One region of the Cronobacter muytjensii ATCC 51329 genome, then DNA from elsewhere that is predicted to be linked to it. Evidence: predicted binding sites of a transcription regulator. Region 1 holds the regulator's gene; each other region holds the start of a gene.
What was found. Region 1 encodes CRP, which controls carbon source genes, mostly activating them, when cyclic AMP is high. Its sites were predicted from a motif close to ATGTGANNNNNNTCACAT; they were not measured.
Positions count from the first base shown of each region.

Region 2: a site for CRP is predicted at 2,661-2,678, ahead of focA (formate transporter FocA). Genes of this name have one in related genera too.
Region 3: a site for CRP is predicted at 1,717-1,734, ahead of AFK63_RS08630 (sugar transporter). Genes of this name have one in related genera too.
Region 4: a site for CRP is predicted at 2,694-2,711, ahead of AFK63_RS12065 (ABC-F family ATPase). Genes of this name have one in related genera too.

Region 1 covers NZ_CP012268.1:50,567-54,780, reverse strand. The annotation lists gene AFK63_RS00270 (hydrolase) at 1-338, shown strand, start outside; gene AFK63_RS00265 (YheU family protein) at 339-557, shown strand; gene AFK63_RS00260 (phosphoribulokinase) at 606-1,475, shown strand; gene AFK63_RS00255 (OsmC family protein) at 1,537-1,941, opposite strand; gene crp (cAMP-activated global transcriptional regulator CRP) at 2,250-2,882, shown strand; gene AFK63_RS00245 (YccS/YhfK family putative transporter) at 2,948-4,214, shown strand, end outside.
Region 2 covers NZ_CP012268.1:2,503,063-2,507,276, reverse strand. The annotation lists gene pflB (formate C-acetyltransferase) at 1-1,693, opposite strand, end outside; gene focA (formate transporter FocA) at 1,745-2,602, opposite strand; gene ycaO (30S ribosomal protein S12 methylthiotransferase accessory factor YcaO) at 3,005-4,214, opposite strand, start outside.
Region 3 covers NZ_CP012268.1:1,852,149-1,856,362, reverse strand. The annotation lists gene AFK63_RS08640 (L-lactate dehydrogenase) at 1-771, shown strand, start outside; gene AFK63_RS08635 (PhzF family phenazine biosynthesis protein) at 805-1,602, opposite strand; gene AFK63_RS08630 (sugar transporter) at 1,812-3,011, shown strand; gene marR (multiple antibiotic resistance transcriptional regulator MarR) at 3,259-3,693, shown strand; gene marA (MDR efflux pump AcrAB transcriptional activator MarA) at 3,712-4,086, shown strand; gene marB (multiple antibiotic resistance regulatory protein MarB) at 4,155-4,214, shown strand, end outside.
Region 4 covers NZ_CP012268.1:2,607,043-2,611,256, reverse strand. The annotation lists gene AFK63_RS12075 (efflux transporter outer membrane subunit) at 1-1,524, shown strand, start outside; gene ldtB (L,D-transpeptidase) at 1,591-2,511, opposite strand; gene AFK63_RS12065 (ABC-F family ATPase) at 2,732-4,214, shown strand, end outside.

The DNA.
Region 1 (4,214 bases):
TGGCCCAGCTTAAACGCCTGCGCCGCATCCGCGATTTCGACGATCTTATCACCTCGAAAATTCACGGCTACCGCGACGCCGTCGATTATTACCAGCAGTGCAGCGCCCTGCCGCGGCTTGCGAAGATCACCCGCCCGACGCTGATTATTCACGCCAAAGACGACCCGTTTATGGATCATCACGTGATCCCCGATCCGGCCACGCTGCCTGCTAATATTGAATATCAGCTGACGGAGCATGGCGGTCACGTGGGCTTCGTCGGCGGCACGCTGCGTCAGCCGAAAATGTGGCTGGAGCAGCGCATTCCTGACTGGCTAACCCCTTATCTGGACCGATAAATGATCATTCCCTGGCAAGAACTCGACCCCGATACGCTGGACCGACTGATTGAAGCCTTCGTCTTGCGCGAAGGCACCGATTATGGTGAACATGAACGCTCGCTTGAGCAAAAGGTCGCCGATGTGCGGCGTCAGTTGCAAAGCGGCGAAGCCGTACTTGTGTGGTCTGAACTGCACGAAACGGTCAATATCATGCCGCGCGCGCAGTTTCGCGGTTAACGTTGCCTGGCGGAGCCTTGCCCCGCCGCTTCAGGGAGTTGTCTCGCTATGTCTGCCAAACATCCGGTTATCGCCGTCACGGGTTCCAGCGGCGCGGGCACCACGACGACCAGCCTTGCGTTTCGTAAAATTTTCGCCCAGCTGAATCTTCACGCCGCCGAAGTGGAAGGCGACAGCTTTCACCGCTACACGCGCCCGGAAATGGACATGGCAATCCGTAAGGCGCGCGATTTGGGCCGCCATATCAGCTATTTCGGCCCGGAGGCGAATGATTTCGGCCTGCTGGAGCAAACCTTTGTGGAATACGGCCTGACCGGCAAAGGGCAGTCGCGCAAATATCTGCATACCTACGATGAAGCCGTGCCCTGGAATCAGGTGCCAGGCACTTTTACGCCGTGGCAGCCGCTGCCGGAGCCAACAGATGTGCTGTTTTATGAAGGCCTGCACGGCGGCGTGGTGACGCCGCAGAATGACGTGGCGAAGCATGTCGACTTGCTGGTGGGCGTGGTACCTATCGTCAACCTGGAGTGGATCCAGAAAATGATCCGCGACACCAGCGAGCGCGGGCATTCCCGCGAGGCGGTGATGGATTCCGTGGTGCGCTCGATGGAAGATTACATCAACTACATCACGCCGCAGTTTTCACGCACGCATATCAACTTCCAGCGCGTGCCGACGGTGGACACCTCAAACCCGTTCGCCGCCAAAGGCATTCCGTCACTCGACGAGAGCTTTGTGGTGATTCATTTCCGTAATCTGGACAATATCGATTACCCCTGGCTGCTCGCGATGTTGCAGGGCTCGTTTATTTCTCACATCAATACGTTGGTGGTGCCGGGCGGCAAAATGGGGCTGGCGATGGAACTGATTATGTTGCCGCTGGTGCAGCGGCTGATGGAAGGCAAGCAGATACAGTGACGCCACGCCGTAACAGGCAGAAATCGTAGGGCGGGTCAGCGCAGCGCCACCCGCCCCCGCATTACCCTTCTATCACCTCATACGAATGCGTAATGTTCACGCCTTTGCCGAGCATCAACGCCACCGAACAATATTTTTCCGCCGACAGATCCACCGCACGCGCGACCGCTGCATCCTTCAGAGCCTTCCCCGTCACGACAAAATGCAGGTTGATATGCGTGAACAGGCGCGGCGCCTCTTCGCGGCGTTCAGAGGTGAGCTTCACTTCGCAGTCAGTCACCTCGTGACGGCCTTTTTGCAGAATAGACACCACGTCGATAGCGCTGCAACCGCCTGCGGCCATCAGCACCATTTCCATCGGGCTTGGCGCTTTGTCGCCAGAGTTGCCATCCATCAGGATCTGGTGGCCTGATGCGGACTCGCCCAGGAAGGTTAAGCCTTCCACCCATTTCACTCGTGCATGCATGATTATCGCTCCAGGCTATTCATTTTACTGACAGATTACGCGGCCCCGCCATAAGAGGCAACGGAAGGCGACCTGCGTCAAGCTGAAACGAGACAACAGGAGACACCTGAGAAAAGCTATGCTAAAACAGTCTGGATGCAGCGGCGATACATTGATGTTACGCATGTATGCAGAGGAGAGACAATTTATCGGCTGCGATGTCCACGGACAGCCAACTTCCCTGGATGCGGGAAGATGATGATTGCAGAGCCAGACAGGGGTTACGCGCCCTGTCTTTGGAGCCAGTTTAAAACAGAGGATAACCGCGCATGGTGCTTGGCAAACCGCAAACAGACCCGACTCTTGAATGGTTCTTGTCTCATTGCCACATTCATAAGTATCCATCTAAGAGCACGCTGATTCACCAGGGTGAAAAAGCGGAGACGCTGTACTACATCGTCAAAGGCTCAGTGGCAGTGCTGATCAAAGACGAAGAGGGCAAGGAGATGATCCTCTCGTACCTGAATCAGGGAGACTTCATCGGCGAACTGGGTTTGTTCGAGGAAGGTCAGGAACGCAGCGCCTGGGTTCGCGCTAAAACTGCCTGTGAAGTGGCTGAGATCTCTTACAAAAAATTCCGTCAGCTGATTCAGGTAAACCCGGATATTCTGATGCGTCTTTCTTCACAGATGGCGCGTCGTCTGCAGGTGACCTCAGAAAAAGTCGGCAACCTGGCGTTCCTCGACGTGACGGGCCGCATCGCGCAGACGCTCCTGAATCTCGCCAAACAGCCGGACGCCATGACCCATCCGGACGGTATGCAGATCAAAATTACCCGCCAGGAAATCGGTCAGATCGTGGGTTGCTCCCGCGAAACCGTGGGCCGTATCCTGAAGATGCTCGAAGATCAAAACCTGATTTCCGCGCACGGGAAAACCATCGTGGTTTACGGAACCCGCTAAGGTTTCTGAAAAAAACGGCGTGTCGCTTCGGTAACACGCCGTTTTTGTTTCTATACTTCTCCCCTATGTGGCGTCGTCTTATCTATCACCCTGAAATCAATTACGCTTTGCGGCAAACGCTGACCTTAAGCCTGCCGGTCGCGGTGGGATTGATGCTGGGCCATTTACAACAGGGGCTGCTGTTCTCGCTGGTGCCCGCGTGCTGCAACATCGCCGGTCTCGATACCCCCCACAAACGCTTCTTCAAACGCCTGATTATCGGCGCGTCGCTGTTCGCGCTGAGCAGCCTGGCGGTACAGTTTCTGCTGTTGCAGGCGGTGCCGCTGCCGCTGATTTTGCTGATGCTGGCGCTGCTGCTCGGCGTGACGGCGGAGATAAGCCCGCTGCATGCGCGTCTGCTGCCCGCGTCGCTTATCGCGGCGATTTTCACGTTAAGCCTTGCCGGCAATATGCCAGTCTGGCAACCGATGTTGCTTTATATTCTCGGCACCCTCTGGTATGGCTTGTTCAATGGTTTCTGGTTCTGGCTGTGGCGTGAGCAGCCGCTTCGCGAATCGTTAAGCCTGATTTATCAAAGCCTCGCTGATTACTGCGAGGCGAAATATAGCCTGCTGACACGCCATACCGACCCGGAACAGGCGCTGCCGCCGCTGCTGGTGCACCAGCAAAAAGTCGTGGATCAGATAAGCCAGTGTTATCAGCAGTTGCAAATGCTGGCGGCGACCCGGCAGAACGGCTACAAGCGTCTGCTACGCGCCTTTCAGGTAGCGCTGGATCTTCAGGAGCATATCTCGGTGTCACTGCATCAACCGGGCGAAGTGCAAAAGCTGGTGGAGCGCAGCCATGCGGAAGCGGTGTTGCGCTGGACGGCGCAAACCGTGGCCGCGCGCCTGCGCACGCTCTCCGACGATATCCTCTATCACCGCTATTCTCACCGCTTTACGATGGACAAACAGATCGAGGCGCTGTCAAAAATCTCCCGCCAGCACCCTGATAACCCGGTCGGGCAGTTTTGCGAATACCATTTCAGCCGCATCGCCCGCGTGCTGCGTACCCAGCGCCCGCTTTACGCCCGCGACCTCATGGATAACGGCCAGCGCCGCCTGCCGCTGTTGCCCGCGCTGAAAAGCTATCTGTCGTTCAAATCGGCCGCGCTGCGCACCGCGGCGCGGCTTGGCGTGATGCTCGCGGCGGCGGGTCTGCTGGCGAGCGTATTTCAGTTGCCGAAGCCGTACTGGATCCTGATGACGGTCCTGTTCGTCACGCAAAACGGCTACGGCGCGACGCGGGTGCGCATTTTGCACCGTGCGGGCGGCACGCTGGCCGGGCTGA
Region 2 (4,214 bases), 1.9 Mb from region 1:
GGTATTCGCCTTCGATTTCGAAGTCGATAGCCAGGCCGTCTTCATCGCGAATCGGTTTAACTTTCGCGTATTTAATAGCAGACAGGGAATCCGCTGCTACCGACAGACCCGCGATACCGCACGCCATGGTACGAATCACGTCGCGATCGTGCAGCGCCATCAGCGAAGCTTCGTAGCTGTACTTGTCATGCATGTAATGGATGATGTTCAGGGCGGTGACGTACTGTTTCGCCAGCCAGTCCATGAAGTGATCCATACGTTCCATAACTTCATCAAAATTCAGCAGATCGCCTTTGATCGGCTCAGATTTCGGGCCTACCTGCATTTTCAGTTTTTCATCAACGCCGCCGTTGATAGCGTACAGCATGGTTTTCGCGAGGTTAGCGCGAGCGCCGAAGAACTGCATTTGCTTACCAACTACCATCGGGCTTACGCAGCATGCGATAGCGTAGTCGTCGTTATTGAAGTCCGGGCGCATCAGGTCATCGTTCTCATACTGCAGAGATGAGGTATCGATGGAGACTTTTGCTGCGAATTTTTTGAAGTTCAGCGGCAGTTTTTCGGACCACAGAATAGTGATGTTCGGCTCCGGAGACGGCCCCATGGTGTACAGGGTGTTCAGGAAACGGAAGCTGTTTTTGGTCACCAGGGTACGGCCATCAACGCCCATACCGCCAACGGATTCGGTCGCCCAAATCGGGTCGCCAGAGAACAGCTCATCATATTCCGGCGTACGCAGGAAGCGTACCATACGCAGTTTCATCACCAGGTGATCGATCAGCTCCTGGGCTTCCTGCTCGGTGATTTTGCCCGCTTTCAGGTCGCGTTCGATGTAAACGTCGAGGAACGTAGAGACACGGCCAAAGGACATTGCAGCGCCGTTCTGGGATTTCACCGCAGCCAGGTAGCCGAAGTACGTCCACTGCACCGCTTCCTGAGCGTTCGTTGCCGGACCGGAGATATCGCAACCATATTTCGCCGCCATCTCTTTGATCTGACCCAGCGCGCGGTGCTGTTCAGCAATCTCTTCGCGCAGACGAATGGTCGCTTCCAGATTAACGCCGTTTTCCAGGTCCTGTTGCAGAGAGACAAACTGTGCGTATTTGTCTTTCATCAGGAAGTCGATACCGTACAGTGCAACGCGACGGTAGTCACCAATGATACGACCACGGCCGTAAGCATCCGGCAGACCGGTCAGCACGCCGGATTTACGGCAGTTCAGAATGTCTTTGGTGTAAACATCGAATACGCCCTGGTTATGGGTTTTGCGGTATTCGGTGAAGATTTTTTTCAGCTGAGGATCGAGCTCGCGGTTATACGCTTTGCAGGAACCTTCAACCATTTTGATGCCGCCAAACGGAATAATGGCGCGTTTGAGCGGAGCTTCAGTCTGCAGGCCAACAATTTTTTCCAGCGACTTGTTGATGTAACCCGCGTCGTGCGAGGTGATGGTGGACGCGACAGAAGTGTCAAAATCAACTGGCGCATGCGTGCGGTTTTCCAGTTTGACGCCTTCCATCACTTTGTCCCACAGGGTAGTGGTGGCTTCAGTTGCGCCAGCAAGGAAGGACTCGTCACCCTCGTATGGCGTGTAGTTTTTCTGGATAAAGTCGCGGACGTTGACTTCATTCTGCCAGTCGCCTTTCGCAAAACCTTCCCAGGCTGTGGCTAACTTTTCATTAAGCTCGGACATGTAACACCTACCTTCTTAAGTGGATTTTTTATTTACTGCCTGGAACAACTATCAGCGATGGTCGTCGCCACGCAGGTAAATGACCCAGTATGTCAATCCGACGAGCAAACCCCCACCAATGATATTACCTATGGTTACCGGTATCAGGTTATCAATGATGAAATTCATCACGGTCAGATGAGAAAATTGGTCTGGCGAAGCGTGAATCGCGCTCCAGAACTCCGGGCTGCCAAAGTGACGGATCACTATCCCCATCGGGATCATAAACATGTTGGCGATACTGTGTTCGAAACCGCTGGCCACAAACATCCCGACCGGCAGAATCATAATAAAGGCCTTATCAATAAGGCTGCGCCCTGAGTAACTCATCCAGACGGCGAGGCATACCATAAGGTTAGCCAGGATACCGAGGCAGACCGCCTCAATAAAGGTATGCTCGACTTTGTGCGACGCCGTTTGCAGGACGTTGAGCCCCCAGCCGCCGTTGGCGGTCATATACTCGCCGGAAAGCCACATCAGTAAGACAAAGAGCAAGGCGCCAATCAGGTTGCCCACATAGACATTCAGCCAGTTGCGTGCCAGTTGCCCCCACGTGATACGCCCGCTGGCCTTAGCGACGACAATCAGCACCGTCGACGTAAAGAGATCGGCGCCGCAAATGACGCAAAGAATCAACCCGAGTGAGAAACAGATACCGCCAATGAGTTTTGTTATGCCGAATGGCATCGCGGCAGTGCCGGTGGTGGCGGTGATATAGAAAACGAAAGCAATAGAGATAAATACGCCAGCCGTAATTGCCAGATAAAACGTCTTTAACGGATGTTTCGTGGCTTTGTAAACACCCGCTTCCTCGGCGACTTTCGCCATAGCAGCGGGGAGTAATAGATCAAAAGGGTTGTCAGCTTTCACACTAACTCTCTCTTTATTTATTCGGCGAGTTGATACTAACAAAGCATGATGGAGTAAAATTTGATATGGATCATATCTCGCCAGGTTTGCAGGACTGAAAGGCGTTTGGTTTTTACGCAATTTCAGCTTAACTTTTTGATTATAGACTAAAAAATAAATTTTAAAATTTATTAAATGAGTTGAAAAAAGACGAAAAGACTCTCCCCATAAAGTGTTAATCACTATGAATTATTGGCTAAAAAAAGTAACAATCAAGCCGGGCGGATATAATTTATATTCACCAGTAATTAACCCGATTTTTACAATTTGAGGCTAGCCAGATAAATAAAAACGGGGCCGTAAACGCGCCCCGTCATATTTGCTAAACATAAGTGTGAAGCAAGTCAATTGATATGCGTTATATCAATTTCCCTGCCAAAACGTCGCCTTAGCACGCTGTAGTTTTTCGTAGGCCGCCAGTAACGACTGATGCGCCGGGAAAGCTTTGAGGTCGCTGTCGACCGGCTGAAGACCGTAGAACGGCGCTTCGCCGCTGATAGCAGCGCTGGCGGCTTCCACCGCATCAGCACCGTACATGCGCACAAACGCATTGAGATACTGCAGTGGCTCGCGTTCCTCTTCCTGCGCCAGCAGCAGCAGAGTTTGCAGGCAGCGATAGTAGTTGGCGCGCCCGGCGCTAAAGACCGACGCGTTAAACTCGATTGTCCATTCTGTCCAGATCAGCGCCTGATCCAGATCGCCGCCCGCCAGCGCCAGCATTGCTTTCAGCTCGCCGATGCGCAGGGTATACCAGCCGTTGTCTTTACCGGTCGCCAGACCAAGCAGTTCGCGTACGCGGGTAAAATCGTCATGGCCTTCTTCATCAAGCTGGGCGATGAGATTCAGATAATCTTCTTTCTCCCATTCGCTGCCCGGCAGCGCCAGCAGGGTTTCGCGCAGGTGCGCGCCCATGCTGTTATTGGCGAGCCACAGATCTTCCGCCGGATAGATGTCGGACATGCCTGGTACCAGGATACGGCAGGCGTAGACGCCCAGATGTTCGTAATCGGCGATATACACTTCTTTATCTTCGGCGCGGAAGATAGCCATCAGCGTGGCGAACTCTTCTTCCGTAGTACCGGCGAAGCTCCAGTCCACGAACGGGTAGTCTGCGTCTTGCTTAAACATATCCCAGGAGATAAGACCGCTGGAGTCAATGAAATGGGTCTCCAGGTTAGCGTGCTCAGCGACTTCTTCATCATCAAACGTCGGCGGGGTGAACACGTCGAGATCTTTCAGGCCGCGACCCTGCAGCAGTTCCGTCACGGTACGCTCCAGCGCTACGCCGAAATCAGGATGCGCGCCAAAGGAAGCGAAGCAGGTGCCGTTCGCCGGGTTAAACAGCACGACGCAGATAACCGGATACTTACCGCCCAGCGAGCCGTCATAGGCGAAAATGGGGAAACCTTCGGCTTCGAGCGTATTGATGGCTTCCACGACACCCGGGTAGCGCGCCAGCACGTCCTGCGGGATCTCCGGCAGGCTGATGCTCTCAGCGATAATACGGTTTTTAATGTGGCGCTCGAAGACTTCAGAAAGCCCCTGAACGCGGGCCTCATTGCGGGTATTGCCG
Region 3 (4,214 bases), 1.8 Mb from region 1:
GGAATGATAAAAATCTCCACCCGGCAGGCGAGCGACTGCGCGGATGTGGATATCGCCGTCATCACCGTCTCCGGGGGCGCGCTGAAGCCCGGCCAGACACGACTTGACGAGCTGACCAATACCGCGCGCATCGTCGGGCAGATAGTCCCGCAGATGATGGCGGGCGGCTTTAACGGCATTTTCCTCGTGGCGACCAACCCGTGCGATATCATCACCTGGCAGGTCTGGACGCTCTCGGGCCTGCCGCGCAACCAGGTGATTGGCACCGGCGTCTGGCTCGACACCACGCGCCTGCGCCGCACGCTGGCCGAGGCGCTCGATATCGGCCCGCAGAGCATCGACGCTTTTATCCTCGGCGAGCACGGCGACACCCAGTTCCCGGTTTGGTCGCATTCATCGGTCTACGGCTCGCCGGTGGCGCAGGTGTATGAACGCAAAACGGGTACACCTCTCGACACCACGGCGCTCGCCGAGAAAGTACGCAAATTAGGTTTTGAGATTTACGCCCGCAAAGGCTGTACCGAATACGGCATCGCCGGGACGATTGCCGAGATCTGCCGCAATATCTTTACCGGCAGCCACCGCGCGCTGGCGGTATCGTGCATTCTCGACGGCGAATATGGCGTGGATAACGTGGCAATCGGCGTGCCGGCGGTACTCGCCCAGCGCGGCGTGCAGCAGATTATCGAGTTACAGCTGGAAGGCGAAGAGCAGGCGAAGTTTCAGCATTCCGTCGCGGTTATCAAAGAGAATATCGCCCGCCTGCCCTGAAATATGACGGCGCCCGGCATGGGCGCCGGACGTTTAGCGCAGCAATATCTGGCCGATAAGATAGGTCACGGCCTGCCCGCTAATCAGTACCCGCTCCCCCTGCCATTCACAGCGCAAATCGCCGCCGCGCGCCGACACCTGGCGCGCCAGCATCGTGGTTTTGCCAAGCTTCGCGCCCCAGTAGGGGATAAGCATACTGTGCGCGGAGCCGGTAACCGGATCTTCCGCCACGCCTTCGCCGGGGCAGAAAAAACGGCTCACGAAATCATACGGGCCGCCAGGCGTGCCCGGCGCGGTGACGCACACCATTTTGCCGAGCGGCAGCATAGCGTGAATATCCGGCCTCAGCGCCTCGACCTGCGCCTGGGTTGCGAGCTCGACGAGATAATCGCGCCCGGCGCGCACCGCGACCGGGTTGTCGATACCGAGCGAGGCCAGCAGCAGCGCGGGCGCCTCTGCCGGCTGCGTCTGCCAGGCCGGAAAATTGAGCGTCAGCCAGTCGCCGCGGCGCGCCACGATAAGCTCGCCGACAAAGCGCGTCGAGAAGCGGATCTGGCTGTGCGGATAGTCGAGATGCTCGAAAATAACGTGCGCGGCGGCAAGCGTCGCATGGCCGCACAGGTTGATTTCATTTTGTGTGGTGAACCAGCGCAGTTCAAAGCCGTCGTCGGTACGCACGAAAAACGCGGTTTCCGACTGGTTATGCTGCTGCGCCATTGAAAGCAGCGTCTCGTCCGGTAGCCAGACGCTGAGCGGACAGACCGCTGCCGCATTGCCGCTGAAAATTTTGTCGGCAAACGCGTCCACCATATAAAAGTCCACTGATTGCATTATGTTCCCTGCCCTTTTCGTGTGGTGATGGTTCTCCCACCGTATCACGCGCGCCGAAAACCGTGACGCGATTTGCATACGCGCCGCTGCGCTTGTTGCAAAACCGGCGCAAAAGTGAGATTTACGTCACAAAATGGTTGTATCCCGACCAGCGATAGTTTTAAGATCGCTTGCTTCTTATTCACTTCTAACCAGCGCGAATCTGTTCTATGACGATGAATACAGTCTCTCGCAAAACCGCATGGCTGCGGGTTGTCACGCTTGCGGTCGCGGCATTTATCTTTAACACCACCGAATTTGTGCCGGTGGGCCTGCTCTCCGATATCGCCGCAAGTTTCCATATGGAATCCGCGCAGGCGGGCATCATGCTGACTATCTACGCCTGGGTGGTGGCGCTGATGTCGCTGCCGTTTATGCTGCTGACAAGCCAGGTGGAGCGCCGCAAGCTGCTGATTGCGCTGTTTGTGGTCTTCGTCGTAAGCCATATGCTGTCGTTTATGGCCTGGAGCTTTGAGGTGCTGGTCATCAGCCGCATCGGTATCGCCTTCGCCCATGCGATTTTCTGGTCGATCACCGCATCGCTGGCTATTCGCCTGGCGCCGCCGGGCAAACGCGCCCAGGCGCTGAGCCTGATTGCTACCGGCACCGCGCTGGCTTCCGTCCTTGGGCTGCCCATCGGGCGCATCGTCGGGCAATATTTTGGCTGGCGCACTACGTTCTTCGCCATCGGCATCGGGGCGCTCATTACCCTCGCCTGTCTGGTGAAACTGCTGCCGAAAATTCCGAGCGAACACTCCGGCTCTCTTTCAAGCCTGCCGGCGCTGTTCCGCCGCCCGGCGCTGCTGTGCATCTATATTCTGACCGCCGTAGTGGTGACCGCGCACTTTACTGCTTACAGCTATATTGAGCCGTTCGTGCAAAACGTCGCGGGCCTGAGCGAAAACTTCGCGACCTTCCTGTTGCTGGTGCTCGGCACCGCCGGGATCATCGGCAGCGTGATATTCGGCAAGCTCGGCAACCTGCACGCCTCGGGGCTTATCAGCAGCGCGATTGGCGTACTGGTTATCTGCCTGCTGCTGTTACTGCCGGCATCGCACAGCGCGGTGAACCTGACCATTCTCAGCGCCTTCTGGGGCATCGCGATTATGCTTATCGGCCTTGGAATGCAGGTCAAAGTGCTGGCGCTGGCGCCCGATGCCACCGATGTCGCGATGTCGCTCTTCTCCGGTATCTTTAATATCGGCATCGGCGCAGGCGCGCTGGTGGGCAATCAGGTCAGCCTGCAGCTTTCGATGTCCTCCATCGGCTATATGGGCGCTATTCCGGCGCTGGCCGCATTTATCTGGGCGATTGTGATATTCCGGCGCTGGCCGGTACAGCTTCCGGATGAGCAACCGCACCACAGTTGATCCTGACGCCGCCGCTTGAGGCGGCGTTTTTTTACCTCTTTTCCGGCTAATTCTGCCCGGCGTCTTGCGTCGCCCCGTCATCAAAAGGCTATGGCTATCGTACTGATAGCCACCATTTAGCCTTTGATTTTTAAATGGTTTCCCGCAGTTTTAGCAGATCGTGTGATTTCAAAAATCATTCAGTTGACTTATGTTTGCCTGGGCAATAATATCTCGCGTGACTAATCTACTTGCCTGGGCAAATATGTTGGAAAATAACAGCGATCTGTTTAACGAGATTATTCCTTTAGGACGGCTGATTCATTTGGTGAATCAGAAAAAGGATCGCCTGCTCAACGAGTATCTCGCCCCGCTCGATATCACTGCGGCGCAGTTTAAGGTGCTTTGCTCCATTCGCTGCCCTGGTCGTATCACGCCGGGAGAGCTGAAAAAGGTGCTCTCAGTAGATTTAGGCGCCCTGACGCGCATGCTGGACCGTCTGGTCTGCAAAGGCTGGGTGGCACGCCTGCCCAACCCGAACGATAAACGGGGCGTACTGGTTGAGCTCACGGAAGACGGCGCGGCGCTGTGTGAACAGTGCCACCAGTTGGTAGGACAAAACCTGCATCAAGAATTAACAAAAAACCTGACGGCAGACGAAGTGGCGACCCTCGAATACCTGCTTAAAAGGGTGCTGCCGTAACAGCAAAGAGGTAAAACGATGTCCAGACGCAATAATGATGCCATTACAATTCATAGCATTTTGGACTGGATCGAAGATAACCTGGAATCCCCCCTTTCCCTTGAGAAAGTGTCGGCGCGTTCGGGTTACTCGAAATGGCACCTGCAACGGATGTTTAAAAAAGAGACCGGCCATTCGCTGGGCCAGTACATCCGTAACCGGAAACTGACTGAAATCGCGCTCAAGCTTAAAGAGAGCGATGAACCGATCCTTTATCTGGCCGAGCGCTATGGGTTTGAATCCCAGCAGACGCTGACCCGCACGTTCAAGAACTATTTCTCCGTGCCGCCGCATAAGTATCGCGTAACACGGATGCCGGGCGAAGGTAAATACCTCCATCCGCTGAATCACTAAGTGGTAAAGCACACAGACGGCACCATTGCGCCGTTACACTTCTCCTGCGGGAGATAACCGAGGACAACATGAAATCCGTAACGCGCGCCACCGTGCTGTTTCTGGCGCTGACCTCCGGCTACGCGCTG
Region 4 (4,214 bases), 1.8 Mb from region 1:
TTCCCACTGAGTCTGATGGCGGTAGCGCTGCTGCTGGCTGGCTGCGCGGTCGGCCCGGATTACCGGGCGCCCGAACCGGTGACGCCGGGCGCGTTTGGCGAAACCGCGCGGCAGAACGCGCCGGATGTCGCCTCGAAGGCGCGCAGCACCGCGCCTGACCCGCGCTGGTGGCGCACGTTTAACTCGCCGCAGCTCGACAGCCTTATTGAGCGCGCTATCGCGGGCAATTTGTCGCTTCAGCAAACCGTGCTGCGCATCGCAGGCGCCCGCGAGCAGATAAACCAGGCGGGCGGCGCGTTTTTCCCGGCGGTGAACGGCAACGTGCGCGCCACGCGCCAGCAGCTCGGGCTGGAAGGCGAACTGAAATCGCATGACGTTTACGGCCAGCTTGACGCGGTCGACCCGCAAATCAGCTCCGCGCTTGGCCCGCTGACGCAGCCGATTAACCTGTATCAGGGCAGCTTTGACGCGCAGTGGGAGATAGATCTCTGGGGCAAAGTGCGCCGTCAGGTTGAGGCGGCGGACGCGCAGCAGAAGGCGGCGATTGAGCAGCGCAACGACGCGCTGGTCTCGCTGGAAGCCGAAGTGGCGCGCGCCTGGCTACAACTGCGCGGCGCGCAGAGCATTCTCGCGACCATGAATGAGCAGATAGCCTCGGCGCAGCAGACGCTGGAGCTGACCGAAAGCCGCCAGCGCAGCGGGCTGTCGCCGCAGCTGGATGTGGAAAATGCCCGCGCCCAGCTCGGCACATTGCAGGCGCAACTGCCGCAGTATCAGGCGCAGGAGCGTCAGGCGATGAACGGGCTGGCGGTGCTGCTTGGCAAACCGCCCGGCGCGCTCGACGCCGAACTGCGGGCCGCGCAGCCGCTGCCGGCCTTGCCGGAAATCGTGCCGGTCGGCATTCCGTCGACGCTCGCGCGTCGACGTCCGGACGTGCGCGAAGCCGAAGCCAGACTGCATGCCGCGACCGCACAGATTGGCGTGTCGGTGGCGCAGCTCTTCCCGAGCCTGTCGCTTTCCGGCCAGTTCGGCATGCGCAACAGCGAAACCGACTACCTCACCGACTGGAGCAGTCACTTTTACAGCTTCGGCCCGCAGGTCTCCATTCCCATCTTCCAGGGCGGGCGGCTGGTCTCCAGCGTGAAGCTCGCGCGGGCGGAGCAGGGCGCGGCGGCGTTGCAGTATCGCCAGACCGTGCTGACGGCGTTAAGCGATGTAGAAAACGCGCTGGTGAGCTATCGCACCGACCAGCAACGCGAGGCGGGGCTGGAGAAGACGCTTGATGCGCTGCAAACCTCGTTTGATTTAGCGAGCGACAGTTACCGTAAAGGCATCGCCACGTTTATCGAGGTGCTTGACGCCCAGCGTCAGCTCGCCCAGGCCGAGCAGCAACGCGCGCAGGCGCGGGTACAGAGCAGCCTTGACCTCGTCGCGCTTTACAAAGCGCTGGGCGGCGGCTGGGAGCCGTATCAGAACGTGCGGCTGCCGGATTACGACGTTTTTGGACCCGCGCCGCGCGGTTAAGCGAGTTTCGGCAATAAAAAACCCCGCGGGCAGCGATGCGCGCGGGGTTTTTCGTTTTCTGGACGATCAGTTCAGACGGACCGGCATACCGGAACGGTTCTGCACCGCCTGTTCAACGACGTTCTGATCGACATCGCTCTGGCTGGTCACGGTGGTGACCGCTTTGGTCAGCGTGATCGGCACGATTTCGTTGTTATTGATCTGATCTTCACTGGTCGAGAGCGGGTTATGCACCTCGATATAGCGGCTGCCATCCGGCTCGGTGGTCGCTTTCACCGGCTCGCTGATGAACTGGACGCGGGTGCCGACCGGCACGTTCTCGAACAGGAATTTAATGTCTTCGTTACGCAGACGCACGCAGCCGTGGCTCACGCGCAGGCCGATACCGAAGTTGGCGTTGGTGCCGTGGATAGCGTACAGACGGCCAATGTAGAGCGCATAAAGGCCCATCGGGTTATCGGGGCCTGCCGGTACGACCGGTGGCAGCGGCTCGCCCGCCGCTGCGTATTCCGCGTGCATCTTGGCGGTCGGCGTCCAGGTCGGGCCCGCTTTCTTGCGTTCCACTTTGGTCACCCAGTTGATCGGCGTGTCTTTACCGAGCTGGCCGATACCGATCGGCAGCACGATAACGGTATTGGTGCCTTTCGGGTAGTAGTAAAGACGCATTTCGGCGCTGTTGATCACAATGCCTTCATGCGGGGTATCCGGCAGGATCAGCTGCTGAGGAATGTTCAGGATGGTGCCGCCTTTCGGCAGGTACGGGTCAACGCCCGGGTTGGCCTCCAGCATGTTGGAAAGCCCCATCTGATACTGCGCGGCGAAATCTTCCAGCGGCAGATTATTGCCTTCAGGGATCGTCACGACCTGGTTTTCACCCACCAGACGGCTACCGTCGGTCGGCAGAGGATAAGTCACAGCAGACGCGGTGTTACAAAACCCGACGACTGCGAAAGCTGCCACTAAAAGCGTGCGTAATTTCATCTTCATGTTATGCAAATATCGTTGCCGGACCGGCCGTTAGAGTGAAACGAAACAATACAGGGAGCGCATTATATGTGCATTCTCCACGGCAGGGAATTGAGATGTGTACTAATTCACATATTTTTCCCGTCTGGTAGTGAGTGTAGCCAGCCCATTGACGGGGGAAATAAATTCGGAGTTATGGCATAATGCGGTGTTTATCACACATCTTACCCAGGAATCACGCGTGTTAGTTACCAGCAACGTCACCATGCAGTTCGGCAGTAAGCCGCTGTTTGAAAACATTTCCGTCAAGTTTGGCGGCGGCAACCGTTACGGTCTGATTGGCGCCAACGGGAGCGGGAAATCCACTTTCATGAAGATCCTCGGCGGCGATTTACAGCCGAGCGCAGGCAACGTATCGCTCGATCCTAACGAGCGCATCGGCAAGCTGCGTCAGGATCAGTTCGCTTTCGAACAATACACCGTGCTGGATACCGTGATCATGGGGCACGGCGAGCTGTGGGAAGTGAAACAGGAGCGCGACCGCATTTATGCGCTGCCGGAAATGAGCGAAGAAGACGGCTATAAAGTGGCCGACCTCGAAGTGAAATATGGCGAAATGGACGGCTATAGCGCTGAATCCCGCGCAGGCGAACTGCTGCTGGGCGTCGGTATTCCGCTGGAGCAGCATTACGGCCCGATGAGCGAAGTCGCGCCAGGCTGGAAGCTGCGTGTTTTGCTGGCGCAGGCGCTGTTCTCCAACCCGGACATCCTGCTGCTCGATGAACCGACCAACAACCTGGACATCGACACCATCCGCTGGCTGGAGCAGACGCTAAACGATCGCGACAGCACCATGATTATTATTTCGCACGACCGTCACTTCCTGAATATGGTCTGCACCCATATGGCGGATCTGGATTACGGCGAGCTGCGTGTTTATCCGGGCAACTACGACGAATACATGACCGCCGCGACCCAGGCGCGCGAGCGTCTGCTGGCGGATAACGCCAAGAAAAAGGCCCAGATTGCCGACCTGCAATCCTTCGTCAGCCGCTTTAGCGCCAACGCCTCGAAATCTCGCCAGGCGACTTCCCGCGCCCGCCAGATTGACAAAATCAAGCTTGAAGAAGTAAAAGCCTCCAGCCGCCAGAACCCGTTTATCCGCTTCGAGCAGGATAAAAAGCTGTTCCGTAATGCGCTGGAAGTGGAAGCCATGACCAAAGGCTTCGACAACGGCCCGCTGTTTAAAAACGTCGGTCTGCTGCTGGAAGTGGGCGAGAAGCTCGCGATCCTCGGCGCCAACGGCGTGGGTAAATCCACCATGCTTAAAACGCTGGTGGGTGAACTGCAACCGGATAACGGTACCGTGAAATGGTCTGAAAACGCGCAGATCGGCTACTACGCGCAGGATCACGAATATGAGTTCGATAACGATCTGACTGTGTTCGAGTGGATGAGCCAGTGGAAACAAGAAGGCGACGACGAGCAAGCGGTGCGCAGCATCCTGGGCCGCCTGCTGTTCAGCCAGGACGACATCAAAAAGCCCGCCAAAGTGCTTTCCGGTGGTGAAAAGGGCCGTATGCTGTTTGGCAAACTGATGATGGAAAAACCGAACATTCTGGTGATGGATGAACCGACCAACCACCTGGATATGGAGTCGATCGAATCGCTTAACGCCGCGCTGGAGATGTACCAGGGTACATTAATTTTCGTCTCCCACGACC